2 linked regions of the Tenggerimyces flavus genome follow. The protein of the gene in region 1 interacts with the protein of each later gene in a pairwise test. Links are inferred from orthologs where the notes say so. Each region holds a gene or a part of one and is shown in the gene's direction. Other genes may lie near its edges.

Region 1 (3,254 bases):
TCGTGACGATCAGGTCGGGCTTGGCGGCGGCGAGCTTCTCGATGTTGATCTCGCCGTACGTACTGCCCGCCTCGGCGACCTTGCTGGTGTCCTTGCCCTCGAACTGCACGTCCTTCGCCATCGGCAGGTACCCGAACGCGGCGCGAGCAGCAGGCCGGCGGCGGTGCCGCCGAGAAAGGGCACGGCGCGTAGTGGTCCCCGTCACGAAGGACAAGGATAGCCTTACCTAAGTTGACGCCAGTCGCGGGACCGGTGACCGGGGCGGTACGGGGACGCGAGCCGCTTGGCGACGATGCCGTCGAGGCCCTGCTCCCGGCTCGCCTCCAGCAGGGCGAGACCGTCGCGCGGGTGGTAGGCGGGCGTCTGCCAGTTCGGGCCGGACAGCCGCAGCGCGTCGAGCTCGGCGCGGCGCTCCTCGTACGGCGCGTCGACGAGGTTGCGCCGGTCCGCGTACAGCACGTCGAACAGCACGTACGTCACCGGCGCGTCGCGGCGGAGCCGGCGGACCTGCCCCTCGGTGTCCGCGGCGATCCGGCGGTCCACCGGCTCACGCGACGGCCGGCCGGAGGAGTCGAACGCGACCAGCACGCCGTCCAGCACCGCGCGGCGCGAGCCGAGGTTGCGCACCAGCGGAGCCAGCTCGCCGAACTGGCGGGTGACGTCCCGTTCGCCGTCGGCCATCAGCGTCAGCCGGCCGACCTCGCCGTACGCGAGCGTGCGCACGCCCGGCCAGGCGATCTCGAACCCCCACTCGGACTCGTTGGTGGGGAACGTCCGCGACGCGACCGCGGTCATCGGCTCGACGTCGAGCGGCATCGGGTCGCGCGAGGTCTCGTTCGGCGTCATCCGGTGGATCAGCCACTGGTCGTCGTGCGTCTGGAACAGCGCGAACTTGCCCTGCACGCGGTGGCCGGACAGCACGAACGTGACCTTCTTCGCGGTGAACTTCTCCGCCTCGTACGTGCCGGAGTCCCAGATGAACATCCCGCCACCGCCGTACTCACCGGCCGGGATGTCGCCGGAGAACGAGAGGTACTCCAGCGGATGGTCCTCGGTGTGGATCGCGAGCCGGTTCTCCGACGTGGTCTCCGGGAAGCCGCGCGGCAACGCCCACGACGCGAGCACGCCGTCGTGCTCCAACCGCAGGTCCCAGTGCAGCCGGCGCGCGTGATGCTCCTGCACGACGAACCGCTGGAGTGCCGGCTCCTTCGCCGACGGCTTGCGGCCCTTCGGCTCCGGCGTCTTGGCGAACGAACGCTTGCGGTTGTACTCGGCAAGCTCCTCGTCGCGGGCCACGTCAGCCATCGTGCGTGGAGCGGCTCCCCAGAGGCAAGTGCGAGCCCAGTAGACTCGGCCGCCGATGGCAGTCCAGATCTCGCCCAGCATCCTGTCCGCGGACTTCGCGCGGCTCGCTGAGGCCGCCGCGTCCGTCGAACGAGCCGACTGGCTGCACGTCGACGTGATGGACAACCACTTCGTCCCCAACCTCACCCTCGGGCTGCCGGTCGTCGAGTCGCTGCTGAAGGCGTCGCCGGTGCCGATCGACTGCCACCTGATGATCGAGAACCCCGACCGGTGGGCGCCGGCGTACGCCGAGGCCGGCGCGCAGAGCGTGACGTTCCACGTCGAGGCCGCGCACGCCCCCGTACGACTCGCCCGTGAGCTGCGCCACCAGGGCGCGCGGGCCGGGATGGCGCTGAAGCCGGCGACGCCGATCGACCCGTACGAGGACCTGCTCGGCGAGCTGGACATGCTGCTGGTCATGACAGTCGAGCCTGGTTTCGGGGGACAGAAGTTCCTCGACCTGTGCCTGCCGAAGATCCGCCGGACCCGCGAGCTGGTGGCCAAGCACGGACTCGAAATCTGGATTCAGGTGGACGGTGGCGTGTCTGCTTCGACTATTGAGCGGTGCGCCGAAGCGGGGGCTGACGTTTTCGTCGCCGGGTCGGCGGTCTTCGCTGCCGACGACCCCGGCGCGATGGTGGACGAGCTGCGGCGACTGGCGTCAGTCGCCTCCGAGAATCCCTCGTGGAGGAGTGAGCGCTGATGTTCTTCCGGGCCCGTCGCTACATCGTGGCCGAGGGCAAGGCGGACGCGTTCACAGCCTTCTTCCTGCAGCGGCTGCTGCCGATCGAGGAGCGGTACGGCGGCCGGCTGGTCGGGCGCTGGCAGACCGAGGACGAGTCCGAGGTGCTGGCGCTGTGGGCGTACCAGAGCCGGGAGTCCGCCGAGCAGTGCGCGAAGAACATCCGTGAGGACCCGGCGACGCGCGAGGCGACCTCGTTCCGGGAGCGCTACCTCGACCCGCTCTATCTCGAAGAGGCGGAGTCGGAGCTGTTCTCGACCGTTCCGCTGCGCGCGACTCTGCTCGCCCCGTTCGCCGGCGAGGCTCGCCCCACCGCGTCCTGAGGGCCTGGCAGAATCCGGCAAATGACATCGAATGCCGCGCCGCGGTCGGACGAGACCGTCGTTCGTGACCCAGCCTGGGCCGCGCTGCTGATGTGGGTGGGCCTCCCCGTCGCGGGAGCGCTGGTGTTCTGGTGCCTCAAGCAGATCGCGGACTGGGTGGCAGGGCTGCCGGCGGCGCCGTTCCAGGGCCTGTTCAAACTGGCCGCCTCGGCACCCGACCCGTGGGCGACTATCGGCGCCTTGGTCCTTGGGGCGATCGCCGGCATCGTGCTGGCGTTGATCGGGGCGCACGAGACGTTGCAGCTGACGGTGTCGGACGCGGACGTACGGATGCGGCGAATGGACGTTCCGTCGTCGGCTTCGCGGGACGCGGTCGGGTCGGTGTTCCTGGATGGCAAGCGCCTCGTGCTGCTCGGCCCGCGCGGTGAGGAGGTGGCGTCGGAGAAGTCCGAGCTGCCGCGCGACCTGGTCCGTTCTGCGTTCGTGTCGCACGGGTACCCGTGGGTGGACGAGGACCCGTACAAGGACCAGTACCGGCTGTGGGTCGAGGACCTGCCCGACCTCCCGCCCGGCGCCAACCCCGTGCTGAAGGCGCGTGCGAAGGCCCTGGAGAAGGACAGCGAGACCGACGCCCGCGAGCTCCGCGGCGAACTCGTCAAGCTCGGCGTCGTCGTCCGGGAGCAGAAGAAGCGCCAGTACATCCGCGTGGTCGCATAGCGGGGGACTTGCACGGCCGTGCCACACTGGCGTTGTACGAGCGAAAGCTCGCGCGTGCTCCGGGGTCGGTGAAAGTCCGAACCGGCGGTGACAGTCCGCGACCCGGTCGCGGTCCCTCGTCGAACGAG
Region 2 (3,115 bases), 2.9 Mb from region 1 along the record:
TGGACGACGCCACGTACAACGGTGACGCCTCGGCTTCGTCCGGGCCGGCGCCCACGGTGTCGGGGTCGACGCTGACGTGGTCCGGGCCGCTGCCGGTGGGCGCGACGGTGACGATCACGTACTCGGTGAAGGTCCTGGCGTTCTCCGAGCAGGGCGACCACCTGCTGAAGAACGTGGCGAGCGGCGACGGCCCGGTCTCGGGCTGCAAGACGGCGCCGTGCGCGACGACGGAGAACTCCTCGGGCGGCTACACGCTGAGCAAGTCGGCCGACCCGGCGTCCGGGGAGTCCGTCGCCGACGGGCAGAAGGTGACGTACCGCGTTCTGGTCGCCAACAAGGGTGCGGCGCCGGTGTCGCCGGTCGTGACCGACGACCTGTCGGGCGTGCTGGACGACGCCACGTACAACGGTGACGCCGCCGCGTCGGACGGCTCTGCCGTGGCGGTGTCGGGGTCGACGCTGACTTGGTCGGGCACGGTGCCGGCGGGCAAGACGGTGACGATCACGTACTCGGTGACCGTGCTGTCGTACGACGACCAGCACGACCACAAGCTCGGGAACGTGGTCTCCGGTGACGGGCCGCTGCAGGGCTGCGAGGCCGGCAAGCCGTGTGCCCGTACGGACAACCCGGCCGCGAATCCTCCGGTCGGAGCGCGGCTGCCGAAGACCGGCGGGGAGCTCCTGCTGGTCGGCGGTGGCGCGTCGTTGCTGCTGATCCTGGGCCTGCTCGGCCTGGTGGCGGCGACCCGCGCCGGACGGATGCGGGCCAGCCGCTAGCGGTAACCTGACGAAGCCCGGCCCCGCGGTGACGATCGCGGGGCCGGGCTTCGCCTTGTCCTGGCCGCGATGGCTGTCTGCGATGGTTGCCACAATGCGGGTCGGTCCTCGGGCCTCGCACCAGGCGCGGCTAGGCTCGACTGCGGACAGCAGAGCCAGATAGTCAGGGAGGGTACGTGGCCACCATCGAGGCCGTCGGCGCGCGGGAGATCCTGGACTCGCGCGGCAATCCCACCGTCGAGGTCGAGGTCGCCCTCGACGACGGCACCATCGAGCGCGCGGCCGTTCCGTCGGGCGCGAGCACCGGACAGTTCGAGGCCGTCGAGCTCCGGGACGGCGACGACAAGCGGTACGGCGGCAAGGGCGTGCAGACCGCCGTGGACGCCGTTCTCGACACGATCGGGCCCGAGCTCGTCGGGTACGAGGCCAGCGAGCAGCGGCTCGTCGACCAGAAGCTGATCGACCTGGACGGCACCCCGAACAAGGCGCAGCTCGGCGCGAACGCGCTCCTCGGCGTCTCGCTCGCCGTCGCCCGCGCCGCCGCCGAGTCGGCCAACCTGCCGCTCTTCCGCTACATCGGCGGACCGAACGCGCACCGGCTCCCGGTGCCGATGTTCAACATCATCAACGGCGGCGCGCACGCCGACAACAACGTGGACTTCCAGGAGTTCATGATCGCCCCGATCGGTGCTGCCACGTTCTCCGAGGCACTGCGTTGGGGCGCCGAGACGTACCACGCGCTCAAGTCGCTGCTGAAGAGCCGCGGCCTGTCGACCGGACTCGGCGACGAGGGCGGCTTCGCGCCGGACTTGCCGTCGAACCGGGACGCGCTGGAGCTGATCAAGACCGCCGTCGAGAACGCCGGCTTCCGCTGGGGACCGGACATCGCGGTCGCGCTGGACGCGGCGGCGACGGAGTTCTACGACGCCGACAAGAACGCGTACATCTTCGAGGGCGCGCCGAAGTCGTCGGAGGAGATGGCGACGCTGTATGGCGAGCTGCTCGACGCGTACCCGATCGTCTCCTTCGAGGACCCGCTGGCCGAGGACGACTGGGCCGGCTGGACCGCGATGACCGGCGCGATCGGCAGCCGGGTGCAGATCGTCGGCGACGACCTGTTCGTCACCAACCCCGAGCGCCTGGCCCGTGGCATCAAGGAGTCCGCGGCGAACTCGATCCTGATCAAGGTCAACCAGATCGGTACGCTGACCGAGACGCTGGACGCCGTCGAGCTCGCGCACAAGTCCGCGATGACCTGCATGATCAGTCACCGCTCGGGCGAGACCGAGGACACCACGATCGCCGACCTCGTCGTCGCGACGAACGCCGGCCAGATCAAGTCCGGTGCCCCGGCCCGCAGCGAGCGCGTCGCGAAGTACAACCAGCTGCTCCGCATCGAGGAGGAGCTGGACGACGCCGCACGGTACGCCGGACGTTCGGCGTTCCCGCGCTTCACCGGCGGAGCCTGAGCCCCCATGCCGGGTCCCCGTCGCAGCCCGCGTCCCGCCGCTCGTGGCAGGACGCGGGCAGGCACGTCCCCGGGTTCGCCGGGGCGTGGCGCGCGGTCGGGCCCGGAACGTACGCGCCGCACCGTCCCCACCGACGCCCCGGCCGGCCCGCCGCCGGCCGGTCCGTCGGGGCCCTCCGCCGCGGCGAGGCGGTCCAGCCTCACCGGCCGGGCCGCGATCCTCGCGCTCGTGCTGGCGGCGCTGGTCGTCTCGTACGCCTCGTCGCTGCGCGCGTGGGCCGAGCAGCGCTCGCAGATCGCCGAGCTGAAGGCCGAGCAGGCGGACCGTACCGAACGCGTCGGCGAGCTCGAGGACGAGCTGAACCGCTGGAACGATCCGGCGTACATCGAGGCCCAGGCGCGCGAACGGTTCGGCTGGGTGCTGCCCGGCGAGACCGGCTACAAGGTCGTCGACGAGACCGCGGGCGAGACCGCCAAGCCCCCGACCGAGAAGTCGTCGGCGAAGGGCAACGCGGCGCGGCCCTGGTGGTCGACCTTGTGGGGCAGCGTGGAGAACGCCGGCAACCCACCGGTCCCGTCGGCGGAGCCGAAGAAGCCCAAACCGGCGGCGACGATCGACCCCGAAGTCACGCCCGGCCAGTGACGGTTTCCCCCTCCGACCTCGACGCGGTCAGCGCGCAGCTCGGCCGGCCGGCGCGTGGCGTACGAGCGGTCGCGCACCGCTGCGGCTGCGGCCTGCCGGACGTCGTCGAGACGCTGCCGCGATTGCCGGACGGTACGCCGTTCCCGACCACGTTCTACCTGACCTGCCCGCGCGCCGCCGCCGAGATCGGGCGGCTGGAGGCGAGCGGGCTGATGCGCGAGTGGACGT

Evidence for each region.
Region 2: the proteins of rpe (region 1) and eno interact in binary tests that used the Escherichia coli proteins (3 or more experiments, as listed by UniProt). The link is inferred for Tenggerimyces flavus from one-to-one orthologs.

What each region holds. Positions count from the first base shown.
Region 1 is NZ_JAFBCM010000001.1:5,431,877-5,435,130, reverse strand. Bases 261-3,203 are described here. They hold rpe (ribulose-phosphate 3-epimerase), read left to right. Parts: upstream 261-1,360; coding sequence 1,361-2,047; downstream 2,048-3,203. Other genes in these bases: JOD67_RS25420 (YqeB family protein), read left to right, coding at 2,431-3,126; JOD67_RS25425 (NIPSNAP family protein), read left to right, coding at 2,047-2,409; JOD67_RS25435 (DNA polymerase ligase N-terminal domain-containing protein), read right to left, coding at 261-1,296. In the rest of the region: JOD67_RS25440 (TroA family protein), read right to left, coding at 1-205; more of JOD67_RS25435, read right to left, coding at 223-260. UniProt on the Escherichia coli protein: Catalyzes the reversible epimerization of D-ribulose 5-phosphate to D-xylulose 5-phosphate.
Region 2 is NZ_JAFBCM010000001.1:2,509,144-2,512,258, forward strand. Bases 295-3,098 are described here. They hold eno (phosphopyruvate hydratase), read left to right. Parts: upstream 295-952; coding sequence 953-2,245; downstream 2,246-3,098. Other genes in these bases: JOD67_RS11675 (DUF7927 domain-containing protein), read left to right, coding at 295-776; JOD67_RS11685 (FtsB family cell division protein), read left to right, coding at 2,252-2,887; JOD67_RS11690 (DUF501 domain-containing protein), read left to right, coding at 2,884-3,098. Also shown: more of JOD67_RS11675, read left to right, coding at 1-294; more of JOD67_RS11690, read left to right, coding at 3,099-3,115. UniProt on the Escherichia coli protein: Catalyzes the reversible conversion of 2-phosphoglycerate (2-PG) into phosphoenolpyruvate (PEP). It is essential for the degradation of carbohydrates via glycolysis.